DNA from 2 places in the Paenibacillus sp. B46(2026) genome. Region 2 is predicted to be linked to the other one. Evidence: riboswitches for the same ligand, from Rfam matches in the RefSeq annotation. Region 2 holds a riboswitch; the other holds the start of a gene.
The links. Region 2 has a riboswitch for cobalamin ahead of cobJ (precorrin-3B C(17)-methyltransferase). Riboswitches for the same ligand answer to the same signal wherever they lie in the genome.
Positions count from the first base shown of each region.

Region 1: it holds a riboswitch for cobalamin, as region 2 does, so the genes downstream of both, AC1S8V_RS07450 (ABC transporter substrate-binding protein) here and cobJ (precorrin-3B C(17)-methyltransferase) in region 2, are expected to answer to the same signal.

Region 1 covers NZ_CM165907.1:1,658,688-1,666,048, forward strand. The annotation lists gene cobD (threonine-phosphate decarboxylase CobD) at 158-1,312, shown strand; gene AC1S8V_RS07435 (adenosylcobinamide amidohydrolase) at 1,293-2,111, shown strand; gene cbiB (adenosylcobinamide-phosphate synthase CbiB) at 2,159-3,139, shown strand; gene AC1S8V_RS07445 (histidine phosphatase family protein) at 3,130-3,789, shown strand; cobalamin riboswitch at 3,929-4,075, shown strand; gene AC1S8V_RS07450 (ABC transporter substrate-binding protein) at 4,518-5,516, shown strand; gene AC1S8V_RS07455 (FecCD family ABC transporter permease) at 5,513-6,559, shown strand; gene AC1S8V_RS07460 (ABC transporter ATP-binding protein) at 6,697-7,361, shown strand, end outside.
Region 2 covers NZ_CM165907.1:6,324,661-6,332,021, forward strand. The annotation lists gene cobK (precorrin-6A reductase) at 1-698, opposite strand, end outside; gene AC1S8V_RS27965 (sirohydrochlorin chelatase) at 695-1,957, opposite strand; gene cobJ (precorrin-3B C(17)-methyltransferase) at 2,167-4,098, opposite strand; cobalamin riboswitch at 4,500-4,689, opposite strand; gene AC1S8V_RS27975 (uroporphyrinogen-III synthase) at 4,890-5,726, opposite strand; gene AC1S8V_RS27980 (GerAB/ArcD/ProY family transporter) at 5,857-7,059, opposite strand; gene AC1S8V_RS27985 (hypothetical protein) at 7,116-7,337, opposite strand; gene AC1S8V_RS27990 (Ger(x)C family spore germination protein) at 7,330-7,361, opposite strand, start outside.

The DNA of each region.
Region 1 (7,361 bases), 2.2 Mb from region 2:
CTGAAATTCCTTCTCTATTGTAAACGAATTGTGGATGGGACACAAAGGAATTAGGACAAGTTTGCCGGGATTGGAAGGAACACACCCAAAACGGGATTGACCCGTACCTCCCACGCCATCCATAATAAAAAGGACATGTAGAAAGGGTGACGGAAGAATGACCGGTTATATCGAAGTTTTCGGACATGGCGGTGACGTGGAGACGGCCGCATCCCGGTTTGGAGGGAGCGCTGCGGATTTTCTCGATTTTAGCGCAAATATCAATCCATTGGGCCCACCAATAGAAGTCTTGGAGGCTTTGGAGCAAGGATTGCAGTCGGTTCTTCGTTATCCTGATCCGGGTCATCGGGGGTTCAAATCATTACTCAGTGAACGTTTGGGTGTGTCACAGCACCATATTTCGGTGGGCAACGGCGCTGCCGAAAGCATGGCGCTGATCTTGCTCGGACTTGCTCCGCAGAAGGTCGGCACAGTGGAACCCGGATTTTCAGAATATCGTTCTTTAGCGCGACAATTTGGTGCGGAAGTCCAGCATGTGGAGGGACGTGAGGAGCTGGAGTGGCGTGCTGAACCTGAGGACATTGAACGACTGATGGAGCAGGTAGACCTGCTGTTTCTCGGTCAGCCCAACAATCCGAATGGCGTACAATATCCGGTGGAGGTATTGCATCGTCTGGCTCGCAAAGCAGAGATAACAGGTACTGTCCTGGTCATCGATGAGGCATTTATGGATTTCATACCTGAATCAAGGCGACAATCTCTTGCCCCCAGCTTGGACGAATACCTACAGGTGATCATCATCCGATCGATGACGAAGTTTTATGCCATTCCGGGTCTGCGTCTGGGGTATGCCTTGGGGCGTCCAGAATGGATTCGTGCCATGACGGAGAAACAAGTGACCTGGAGTGTGAATGGATTGGCGTTGATTGCAGGTGAAGCCTGTCTGCGCAGTGGAGAACGGTTCGAACAGGACACACTGGCACAGATCGCACGGGAACGAGCGCGTTTAACGAAAGGATTGGAGTCGTATGGTTGTGTGGTAACGCCGGGAGAAGCCAATTTTATTCTGATACAGCTGGCTGAGCCCTGGACAGCGGCATCCATGCAGGCGGCTTTGGGTAAGCGTGGCATTCTGATCCGTAGCTGTGCCATGTATCCAGGACTTGGTGAACGACATGTTCGCTTGGCAGTAAAGGACGCAGAGGCCAACGAGCGTTTACTCGAAGTGTTAGGAAGTGTAATGGAGCAGCTACACCACAAGCGACACATGATCGGAGCAGGGGGGACGTGCGATGACACTGGCGTTTTATAATTACTACAAGAATGCACAGGCAGACGAAAACGAATATTGTTCATCTTCGTGGCCCGGACTGAAGATTACTGCACACGATCAACATATCAGAGCTGCGAGTCCTTCTGTTGCAAGTTCACTTTCCAGTGCGGTGTATGGGGGCGGGATGCTCGAACTGGATCGGATATTTAACATCTATGTGGATCGGCATTATCGCTGTGATGATCCTCCTCGCGATATCGAACGTTCTCTGAAAGAATGGCAAGAGCAGCTTGATCAATGTGCGGGACTGTTGACTGCGGTTAGACTGGAGCATACCTCCATTCAGGAATACGCCAGTGAGGAATTCGGAGTTCTGTGTTGTACAACAGCCGGGGTGTCCAATGCTGCGCGGGCAGGTTCCGTAAGAACCGTATTTGATACGGAGGGAAACGAGACTGTTGCTGTAAGACCTTTAAAATCAACATCCCAATCTCAATTCATGAAGCCCTATGTCCCGGGCACGATTAATGTCATGTTATGGATGAATGGGCGCATGACATCGGGAGCGATGGTGAATGCCATTCAGACTGCGGTGGAAGCCAAAACGGCGGCGTTGGCTGATTTCGGTGTTGCGGATTCAGAGAATGGGCTATTGGCCACTGGAACAACAACGGATGCTATTGTACTTGCGGTGAGTCAGGTGGACGAGCACAAGCCGCTAATTGCTTACGCAGGAACGGCGACGGTTGTTGGTGCGGCCATTGGTAGGTTGGTCTATGACACGATCACGGAAAGCCTGCAAGCCGGACAGCAGTGGAAAGAAAGGAACTGGGTGTAATGACATTTCAGATTGAACAACTGGTCTCCTGGCCGTTCTGGACGGGAATGGCGGGTGCCTGGATTATGATAGGGGCATACATACTTGATCGATGCATCGGTGATCCACGCTGGATTCCTCATCCTGTTATAGGCATGGGGAAAGCGATCTCTACGCTAGAACGTAGCATTCGTTCCCGTGTGAGCACGGAATCCGGGCTGAAGAGAGTCGGTCTATTATTTCCGCTGCTGATTGCGGGTGGGGCGTTTATAATCACTTGGGCATTCGTATATGTGCTGGGTCTCATTCATCCCGTCGTAGCGGTAGTGGCTGAAATTGTGCTTATTGCGACTACGATTGCTTCCAAAGGCTTGAAGGATGCAGGCATGGAGGTGTATCACCATCTAATTCAGAAGGATTGGCCTGCTGCAAGACGTTCACTTGGCATGATTGTTGGACGTGACACAGCTCATCTGGATGAACCGGAGGTCGTGCGAGGAACGGTGGAGACGGTAGCCGAGAATATTGTGGACGCCATCGTGTCCCCTTTGTTCTATGCGTTAATTGGTGGCGCACCACTGGCGATGGCCTATCGTGCTGTGAATACATTGGATTCCATGGTTGGTTATAAAAATGAGAAGTATCTGCATCTCGGCTGGGCTTCCGCCCGTCTGGATGATTGGGCAAACTGGATTCCCGCACGGCTTACCGCCATCCTGCTGATCGTGGGCGCGTGGGTCATGAAACTGGATGCCAAAGGTGCAGCACGTATGGTGACCCGGGATGCCAGAGTGCATCCAAGTCCGAATAGTGGTTTTCCTGAATCGGCGGTGGCCGGAGCACTGGGGATCAGACTCGGGGGACACAACGTGTACCATGGAGTAGCTTCTTTTCGTGCCTATATGGGTGAGGCAACACGTCCTATGGCAGCAGAGGATATTGTGCGAACGACACGTCTCATGTTCTGGTCGGCGGGTTCTTTTGTAGTTCTGTGTACATTGGTGACGCTGGGAATATGGCTTGCTGGAGGTACGTTGTTATGGACGTAACTGTAGAGCAGAATGGATCACAGCAGCGAAATATTCTGTTTATACGTCATGGCACAACCGCGTGGAATGTGGAAAAAAGATATCTGGGACATACCGATATCGCTTTGCTGCCTGATGCAGAAAGAGAACTGGCTTCGCTACGCGAGCAATTGAGCAATGTTCCGTGGAACTCGGTATATTGCAGTGATCTGCTCCGTTGTCGGCAGACGCTGGCATTGATCGGGCCTCATTCATTAGGGCAGGTCAAGCTGGACCCGCGTCTGCGAGAGGTTGATTTTGGTCAATGGGAAGGATTGACGTACGATCAACTCAAGGACAACCCACAGTACCGGGACTGGATCGATGCTCCTCAGGACGTCACCCCACCCGAAGGGGAGTCATGGCAGGCATTTACTGTGCGGATCGATTCATTTCTGCAAGAATGCTTATGGGAGGATTGTTCGTCGATGCAATCTTGTGAGGTTGGCGCGCCAACGATCATTGTTGTTACGCACGGCGGTGTAATCCGGTATGCATTATCTCGTCTCATTGCCGATCTGGGATTCTGGGACACGCAGGTGATTCCGGGGCAAGCGATACAGGTACGGCTGGAACAACATGGAGATCAGTGGATTGGCACGAGGATGGCTTTTCCGGGAATCGGGTTGTAAGGATGTGCAATATAACCTATAATCACAACAGAAGTGTGACAGCACTGTAGTTTCGTGTGACAGGCAATAATGCCTGCACATGAATGCAGATTGCTCACTTGAATGGTTAATCCATATCAGCGACCAAGGGTCCCGCGTGCATGCAGTAATGGTTCATGGCACTCCATAGTCATGGATGGCATGCGGGTGAAATAGGGAAGCCGGTGCAAGTCCGGCACGGTCCCGCCACTGTAAATCAGGAACAATTCCTGTAAGTCAGGTTACCTGCCCTGGACGTTCAAACCGGTGTTCCTTCGAGGAAAGGACAGCGTTTCGGGCAGTTCTATGTGCATGCACAACAATACGTTGGACGTGTACAGATCGCCATATGCGAGACGTCATCCCTAATCCTGGACGTAAGGATTGGGGATTTTTTATTGTTCATTTAAGATGAACCGAACTTTTACACGTTAACGAAGAGTGCAGAACCGATCTGAAGAAACGAAGTGTTCGCTTAAAGCTTTCTACAAGAAAGCTACATCGGAAGCATACGCTTATCACCGGATTTTCCCTTTCGAAAAGGGAATCAAAAAATCTGGGGATAACAGCGATCGGAAGATGGTACTGCAATCGGAGTGGCCTTGTGTAAAATTGATGGGTTTAACTTGTAGAGGAACACCAAGGCAAGGGTAGTAAGAGTTTGAGCATTAAGAAAAAAGAGTGTAAATAGAGAAGGGGAGAATAACAGAATGAATTTCAAGAATTGGAAAAGCGTAGCGTCACTGCTGAGTGCAGCGGCACTCGCACTGGCTTTGGCCGGATGTGGCAATGCAACAACGAACGAGGGCACAGGTACCTCACAGCAGCCAGCACAGGAGCAGTCCCAGGGCCAGGCGCAGGCAGATCTCAAAACACAATATCCACTTACCGTTACCGATGCAACGGGTGAGTCGTTCACGTTTGACAAGGCACCAGCCAAAATCGTATCTGTGTCTCCAGCTGAGACCGAAACGTTATTCGCCCTTGGATTGGACGAGCAGATTGTAGGGGTATCCGACTATGATGATTATCCTGAAGCTGCAACGACCAAAGCGAAAATGGGTGGCATAACCAAGCCAAATGAAGAGTCCATCATTGCGGCTGAAGCCGATATTGTATTCACAGGCATCTCCATGAGCGAAGATGCAGTGAAGAAGCTGCGTGAGCTAGGTATTACCATTTTCAAAACCGATCCAAAATCAATCGACGATGTAATGAACAATATCGAAACATTCGGTAAAATCACGGATCATCAGGAAAAAGCTCAGGAGCTCATCACCCAGATGAAACAGGATGTGACGGATGTAACTGAAGCGGTGAGTGCAGTTAAGCCGGAAGAGAAGAAAAATGTATACGTTGAATTCTCCCCAGGTTGGACAGTAGGTAAGGGTGAGTTTATGGATGAACTGATCACTGTAGCTGGAGGAATCAATGTTGCTGCGGACAAAGAAAAATGGTACCAGATCAATGAAGAAAATGTGATTGCCTCCAACCCGGATGTGATTCTGTATGCGAATGATGTCATTGATGAAAACTCCAAAACACTGGATCAAATCATTAAAGCTCGCAGTGGCTGGGATCAAATTACGGCTGTGAAGAACGATGCAGTCATTGGCCTCGATGCCAATCTGCTCAGCCGTCCGGGACCTCGTGTAACCGAAGGACTGAAAGAAGTAGCCAAAGCGATCTATCCTGACCTGTTCCAATGAGTAAAAAACTGGCCGTGTACGCATCGGCAGGAATCATACTGCTTGTGTTAACCGTGCTCATCTGCACGGGTATCGGTTCGGTTTCCTTGCCTATTCGTGACATTGCAGGTATTCTGCTTCATCACTTGCCATGGATCGGAGACTGGATCACGCCGGACTGGAGTGCAGCAGCCGAACAGATTATATGGAAAGTCAGATTCCCGCGTGTACTGCTTGCCGTGCTCGTGGGCGCATCGCTGGCAATTGCCGGTGCGGGATTCCAGGGGGTTCTTCGGAACCCGCTCGCAGATCCGTTCACCCTGGGCGTATCATCCGGTGCTTCGGTGGGTGCAGCCTTCCTGATTTTCTTCGGATTGCAGTATGCACTGATCGGAATCTGGACGTTGCCACTGGTGGCATTTTTGACGGGTGTATTAACATTATGGTTTGTCATGTCACTGGCTCGTGAAGGACGCAAAATACCAACGCATAGCCTGATTCTGGCTGGTGTAGTGATGCAAAGTTTCTTGGGAGCGGTGGTTTCCTTCCTGTCGACGATGTCGAAACAGACCATTAATGAAATTATATACTGGACGATGGGAAGTCTGGCTCTGCGTGGGTGGTCGTATACGGCCATCCTTTTCCCGTATTTTCTGCTAGGGCTGATCTTTCTCTGGAGCCGTGCACGTTCCTTGAATGTTCTGGCGCTCGGAGAACGTCAAGCTGCGCATATCGGAGTTGGAGTCGATCGGCTGAAGCTGTCCGTGCTCGCTGTGGGAACTCTTCTTACCGCAGGAGCGGTCTCCGTATCCGGTGTAATTGGATTCGTTGGATTGGTAATCCCGCATATCCTTCGGCTGCTTGTGGGGCCTGACTATCGATTGCTGGTGCCTCTGTCTGCTATTGGCGGCGCCATCTTCATGGTCTGGGCAGACACGATTGCCCGATCCTTACTGGCGCCGACCGAAATTCCGCTCGGTGTGGTTACGGCATTTGTAGGTGCACCATTCTTCGCGTATCTGCTGCACCGGAATAAAAAACTGCGGAAGGGGATGATGCCATGAGTGGGGAGATGCACCCAAATGTAGATACCCAAGCGGGTTCAGTTATCCAGTCGGATTCGACTATCCGTTCGAATTCAGCTACGCATTCCAATCATGGTTCAGTCGAATCCCTCATCGCGGTTGCCGGGGCAGGTAAGATGTATGGCAGTCATCAAGCCCTGGACGCGGTGGACTGGCAGGTTACGGAGGGGGACTGGTGGGGTGTCGTCGGTCCAAACGGCAGTGGCAAGTCTACCCTGCTCCAGCTCCTTGCCGGAACAGAACAGTCAAGCGCAGGCAGTATACGTATTGATGGTCGGGATATTGCCACATACAGTCGGAAAGATCTGTCACGCATGATCGCTGTGTTACAACAGGATGGTCTGCCTGCAATTTCTTATCCTGTAAGGGATGTCGTGGAGATGGGGCGTTATCCATACCAGAATTGGCTTGGGCGAGAATCAGCAGATGGAGCGGCTGTGGTTGACCGGGTACTGGAGGAACTGGGATTGACGGATATGGCTGAAAGGCCATTGGATGCACTAAGTGGAGGACAGAGACAACGGGTGGCACTTGCCAAGGTCATGGCTCAGGAGCCCAGGTTATTATTGCTGGATGAACCGACTACGTTCCTGGATATCAAATATCAATTGCAATTTATGGAGTTATTATCGACATGGCGGCAAAAGAACCGAATTACGATTGTGGCTGTGCTGCATGATCTGAATCTGGCTGCGCAGTTCTGCGATCACATTCTGGCGCTGCGAGAAGGCAAAGTGGTGGGGAATGGAACGCCCCATACCTTGATGACCGAGGACAATAT
Region 2 (7,361 bases):
TCAGGGCGTGAAATCAGCACAACATGAATGCCCAGCTCCAGTGCAGATTGGATTTTCTCATCCACTGCTCCGGTCTTGCCGCTCTCCTTAGTGACCATTACGGTCGTCGCATAGTGCTTGTACAAGGCTTCATTCATTTCACGGGAAAAAGGTCCCTGCATCGCAATAATATTGCGTTGTTCAACGCCAAGCTCACCGCATTTCTCCATATTGTCGAGACGTGGGAGCATGCGGGCAACGAGACGAATGTCCGGATCACCGAGCAGATACTTGGTGAAGATCTGTAACGTTTTGCTACCTGTGGTGAGCATGACGGAGCCCTTCAGCTCTTTGGCCTTGAGTGCCGCTTCATCGTAGGAAGATACAACATGCAGCAACGCATGATCATCGTACGCCAAACCCGTGCGCTCATAACGAATGTATGGAATACCCGCCTGTTTCGCTGCTTCCATCGCATTGGCATGTGCTTCTTCGGCAAACGGATGACTTGCATCCACAATGGCACGGCTACCTTTTTCACGCACCAGTTCCACCATGGCTTCCACAGTCAAACGGCCTGTCCGAACAGGTAATCCGGTATCGGTCAGACTATTCGCCGCACTGTCGGTTACAACAGAAGTCAGCACGTCTGCACCTTGCTGCTGGATCTGTAGAGCCAGTTCCCTTGCATCACTCGTACCACACAACATAAAGATCATGGACGATTCACCTGCTCCGAAGTTGCTGCAACCTGTGCCTGATCGGGAGAAGCATCTTCTTGTGCGGTTCCTACTTCGTCATCATGGTTGTTCCGATTGACTTCGTGCTCATGATGCGTATGGTGCAATTCTCCATCATGATCATGATGATAATCGAGCGAAGCTTGATGATCGATGGCAGTCTGATTGTGATCATGATCGTGGTCATGCTTATGCGCGTGATCCTCGTGTGTATGTACGTGCTGATGGTCATGCTCATCATGATGATGCGAGTGATCATGATCCGAATGATCGTGGTTGTGCGGATTGCTGTGTTCATGATGGTGGTCGTGACTATGCTCGTGATCGTGATGATGGTGATCATGATGATGATCGTGGTCGTGATCATGGTCGTGATCATGATGGTGATGATGATGTTTGGCTGCTTCCAATCTGAATTGACAGTTGTCACAATTGGCTGTTACACGTCCGTATAAACCCTCATGGGCTCGCTCCAGTACCAGTTCAACCAGCTTCGGGTGGAAGCCAAAATATCCGCCAATCTCAACCTGAATGTCTGGATGTGCCGCTGCAAATTCCGCAGTCATTTCATCAATGCGCTTGATCAGTACACCTGTGAACAGGAAGTAAGGCATGATGATGATTTTTTTTGCACCCAGCAAGAGACAGCGCTCTAATCCATCCGGGAATGAGGGCTGAGTCACGCCGATAAAGCTGCTTTCCGTCCACTTGTAGGGCAGTTTCTCCCATAACATCCGGGTCATTTTGAAAAAGTCACTGTTGGCATCCGGGTCACTGCTTCCCCGTCCAAGCACCAGTACGGCGGTCTCTTCATCCGTCACCGGAGCAGGTGGAGCCGCTACTGCTGTACCACCTTGGGATGCGACAAGTACAGGTTGTGCTTCTTGCAGACGGGTCTGCATAATCTGAACAACTTTCTCATGGACACCGATGGGACGACCATATACAAACTCCACCTGCGGATAACGTGCCTTCGCGCGGTCAATGGCGTTAGGAATATCAATCTTGGCATGACCGGCAGCAAACAGAATGATTGGTACCAACACAACACGTGTTGCCCCTCGATCCACACAAGCGGTAACGCCTTCAGCAATACTTGGTCTCGTTAACTCCAGAAAACAAGTTTCCACCAGCGTATTTTCCGGTGCCTTTGCTGCTACCTCATTTGCAAACTCCTTCAGTTCCCGGTTCCCCTCGGGATCACGACTCCCGTGTCCCACCAACAATATTGCATCCATCTTTGTTATTCCTCCCCCGTCTGACCCGCAGATCAGACTTTTCATAATCAATCCATCTATGTCAGCTGAAATTCAGCGAATATTGCAAACGACTAGATACGTTCTGACAAGTTACTCACCACGCCTCCCCGAAGAAGATGACTCAGTCAAGGACATAATTATTGCTTATTCAAAGCTTAGTCAGGCATTAGTACGGAATTAGTATGGAATTAGTCACCACATATCGGGTTTACTTCCACCGTGACCGGTGCGTCCACATGGCGGAAGCCCTGAATTATGCCGACTCGTTTGAAAAACTTGTGGAATCGCTCATTCGGATGGCCCTTTTCCTTGTAATCCGCCACAATTCGTTCCACAATTCCACCTATCTGGTCACCCGGAATTCCCTCTGCTACGGGCTGTGCAGGATGAGCATTGCGGCCGAATTTCTTGCCCCCGAGGAAAAGGTCGTATGCGCCTTTGCGATACACGATGCCGATATCCTCCAGCACGGCCCCGTAACATGCCATACCGCAGCCATTCAGCGCCACACTCGTTTCTTTCGGTGCACCCAGTCCGCCAATCACGGCCTGTAAATGGTTAGCCATCGGAACAGCATCGTCCTTCTCCATGTTGCAGAAGTCACAGGCCTTCACCTTGATGACATCGCCAATCGGTACAACGATAAAATTCGCTGCACGCAGCTCTTCAACCAGCGAGTCCGGTTCAAATGTCGGCACTCTCAGAATAATCTGGTGTTCCGGCGTGTACTCCAGTTCGCCGTCTTCACTTGCACACTGCGCCAGCAGCGCCATCTGGGCTGCGGTGAATTTTTTGTTGCCCACGCCGGGCGACACGCCGACTTCGAACAGCGGCGCCTTGCGCCCAGGCTCGGGCGCAGTGCGTACCGCTGCTGCGGTCGCAGCCTGCGGCGCACTTGCCGCTTCGCTCGGCGCTGTTGCGTCCAGCCAGCGGCTCGCCGATTCGCCCGCGAGCGCGCCGCCTGCCGCGAGCCGTGTCAGCGCCTCGGCGGCGAGCTCAGCTGCGCCAGCGCGGGGCGCTTCTGCGACCCGGCCCGGAGCGACCTCTGCCGCAACGGGTGCAGGTCGCTCGCCGGCAAGCACGGCGGTGCCAGCGCCACTCGCCGGGCTTGCCGCAGGCATAGCGGCAGCCGCCCCTGCGCCAGCGGGCAGCTGCCCTTGCGGAGCCGTGCCCGCTCCGGCGCTTGCGCCGCGCAGGGCTGGCTCCGCCTGTGGCTGCGCGGCCGATGCATGGCTGGCCGCGCTCTCGCCCGCTGCCTCGCCGGAGGCGGCAGCGCGGGCTTCCATTGCGCCGAGCGACCATGGCTCGGCTTCCGTGCGCAGTCGCTCATGGGGTCTGAGCAACTGTTCCGCGGTGCTCAGCGTATATTTCCGCTGATACCCACGCGGGGTGACCATGAGTCCTTCGTACATCATGGTCGAGGAGTTGCCGATAATCACAGTCGTCAGCATGCCGATATCATGATTCAGCATATCCTCCAGTGTGGTCATGACAACGCCCTGACGCTCACGATATGCACTTTTCACCAGACCTACCGGGGTCTGTGGGTCACGGTAACGCAGAATCATTTCCTGTGTCTCCACGATCTGGCGTGTGCGCCGTCCACTGCGTGGATTGTACAGGGCAATGACAAAATCAGCGGACGCTGCGGCTTCGACCCTGCGAATAATGGTCTCCCACGGCGTGAGGTGATCACTGAGGCTGATCGTACATGCATCATGCATGACAGGGGCACCCAGCAGTGATGCACAAGACTGAATGGCCGACACGCCCGGAATAACTTCGACAGCAACACCGGTATCGGGCTTCCATCCTTGCTCCATCAGCACCTCGTACACCAGACCTGCCATACCATATACGCCTGCGTCACCACTGGAAATGACGGCAACAATTTTGCCCATCTCCGCCTGTCTGACCGCTTCTTGTGCACGACTTACTTCCTCCGTCATACCCGTGCGCACAATCGCTTGCCCGCTCAACAGAGGGCGAATCAGATCCACATAGGTGTTGTATCCGATAATAACCTCGCTCTCCTGAAGTGCTTCGAGTGCCCGCTTCGTGATATGTTCCATTGCTCCCGGACCAAACCCGATAATTAGCAGCTTGCCTTGACCTTGCATTGCTTCTCCTCCTTCATCACACTTGTCGTACGGATTAAACAGTGAAGAAGGACGGCTATGCCGACCTTCTCCCCAACTGTTAAGCGTGTTCAATTCATAACTCTGTTAACTCAGATCATCCAACCCGGTTCTTATAAACCAACTGCATGATCAATCTGATCTATTCCTCTACCTTCAATTTCCCGACACAACACTGGGGATCGTAGGGATATATCGTTCATATAAAAACAAAAAAATCCCATCCTTATAACGGATGGGATACGCATGTACGTACACTCAAGAACACAGCCCCAGACTCCCGGAGGGTAATCCTGTGACTATGTGGCCAAGGGGGCCAGCCGGGCGAACCGCTTGTTCGCCCAATTCCTGATTCTTCGTACACCATTCCTTTCCGCGAAGGGTTCGGTGACACATGCAAGGTAGGTCTCCTGGCTCTGGATCATCAGCTTCCTTTTCTGTCTTCCCCGGCTATGCGAGTGACTTGGATCAAAAAGGGCTTCACCATTACAGTGGCGGGACCGCTCGGGACTTTCACCCGATTCCCTGTTACCTCTCGCTTTACGCAAGAGCACCTTGCTTGTTTTCATTCAATTATTGTTTTCATAATAACACCGTGCAGGAAATAATGTCCATGCTTATGATACTTATCCATTCTTCTATTTTCAGACATAACAGAAAAAAGTCCTGATCCTAAAATCGGATCAGAACCCGGAATAACCTAAGCTTATCCCATTCGTTATAAACATCCAACAACCAACGAATTGAGTTCGTTTCTGCTCACTTATCAACCTTTATTGACGGCCACGAACCTTATCCGCATGACCCGCGGCAAAGTAACGCCCAAGTTCAACGATAAGTGCCCCCATCTTTTCTTCCTCCGGAATCACCAATGCCTCAATGCCCTCTTCACGCATCGCATTTGCAGTCACTTTGCCTACGGATGCAGGGATTACACCTTGTCTGAACGCTTCGAGCATCGGTTCAAGCTTGTCCTGAGATGCTGCATATTGCGCCAGGAATCGGACCTGCGGTCCACTTGTAAAAGCAACAGCATCTACCTCGTGCTGTACAATCTCAGTCAAAAGCTGTTCCAGCTCCGTCTCTTCTGGCGGTACATGGCGGTAAGGAAGCACTTGTCTGACGATCGCACCTTGTTCTTCCAACCATGCAACGAGTTTGGGAGCTGTCTCCCCGTGAAGCTGCAACATGACCTTTTTCCCTGTGAGATCATGCGGGGCAAATTCACGAATAAGCCCGTCCGTACTGCCATCATCGTCCCGTACTAGCGGTGTTAACTTGCGCTTTTTCAGTGCATTCACTGTCTTGTAACCTCTCGCCGCAATCGAGGACTCCGACAGCGCATCCAGCAACTGTCCCGCCACTTCCATATCCTCGGCCATCTCAAATAACGCGTCCAATCCCATGCCCGTGGTCAATACCGCCCAGTCCGGCGGGTCCGAGATCCAGGACACAAGTCCATCCCTGATATTCCGATCATCCAGAAATACCGTTCCCTGTGCCGGTCGCACAAGCGGAATTCCACCCATCTTTTCAACCAGCAAGGACATCTCTTTCGATTTTCGTGGTCCTGTCAATGCTACACGTACACCTGCCAAATGTTGAGCCATTCATGTTCCCCCCGTTAGTTCAGCCGAATGTTCATCAGTCTGACTACAGTATACAGGGTACTTCTGCGAAGGGAAACTGTACTGCCTCTCTTTTTGCCCGTTCATCTATAACGATTTTTGATGGAATGCATCAGGAAGGCTGCAGTTCTCCACCATGAGAGTCCTTCCGTCTTTTCTCTCCGTCCTTCTCCGAATCAGCCGATTCTTGTTCCGGCTCATGCTTCTCTTTCCTTGAATGTTCTCCAGATCTCTGACGAGGAGATTTTTGTTTATCCTTTTTACGTGGACGAAGGAACAGGAACAGCACAATGGGGAACAGCGCTTCAAAAACAATGGCGACCCATGTCCATTCCCGGGTAAACCGATTGAGCTGAATGGCATTTTTGAAGAACCAGAAAGCACATACAAATCCAACCAGGGCCACAGGGCCAGTCATGACCTTTCCCGATACGTTCGGAATCATTCGTTTCAGCCCCCAGCAGACAAAGTACAGGTCAAATGCAATCTTCGTGATCATCGTAGGCAAGGTTGCCGCTGCCAGTGCCAGGTCAAACCGGTCCAGGAAATCGCTGATTTGCAGTTGTCTTGCCAGTTCATAAGAGGGATACACCAATCTTGAAGCGATAGGAACTCCAATGGAGGTGATGGTCTCAACAAGGATTAGCATCATCAACAAGGCAGACAGGATAATGCCTGACAGGACCGACTTAAATCGAAAATCACTACCTTTGATGACAAAAGGTAATGCAATTATCTCTCCATAAAAAGAAAATATGTACCAACTTCCTTTGCCTACACCCGCAACATCAACGTGAAAATACGGCATCAGGTTATCCAGATTGATCTGTTGAATAAGCATGAAAGGCACAATCACGGAGTTTAACAGAAACAGCGTCACATACAACTCCGCCATGCCGATTAACGAACCGAGTCCTCCTCTGACAATAAAGACCCCCATAACAATAAGTGACAATACAACGATGGAGACGGGCGTGGTTTCTAACAGCGTCATGCTTATATAATCACCCGTTAACCGAAGATCTCTCGCTAGCACGAAGAAAAAGAACAAAATGTACAGCAATCCGGTCACTCTTCCAAGGAAGGGAAACCGTTCAACCAGAGATTGGAACAGATCCTTATCGGGAAATCTTCGCTGAACCCGGCTTAACATCCACAGCGATGCGGTCATTACGAGCACCACTGGCACATACGAGAGATAAGCGTGCTGCTTTGCGTGGTAAATGGCCTGGGCATGGGGCTGAATTAACGTTCCTGTAATGCTGAGCAGCAGCACGAGCAGTACCATCTGACGGTGAGTCACTTTCTGATTCATGAACTACCTCCTTTCTCTCCTGTGAACCGTAACGGCATGATCCCTCCATCCACCGTCTAGGGCAATGGCAATAGCCGCTGGATGACATGGCTGATCCATACCGACACAAATACGGTTTTGCTCAAATAGGCAACATAGAAACAAAGGCCTGTACCCAACGCAATCAAACTATAGGATAGCCAGCGATTGATATTGGCCGCCTGCTTCAAATGTCTGAAATCCATCAAAACCACTATGATTACCATGGCCAGATAGGTAAATAAAAGCGGTTTAATCATGTATGATATCCTCCTCCATGACAC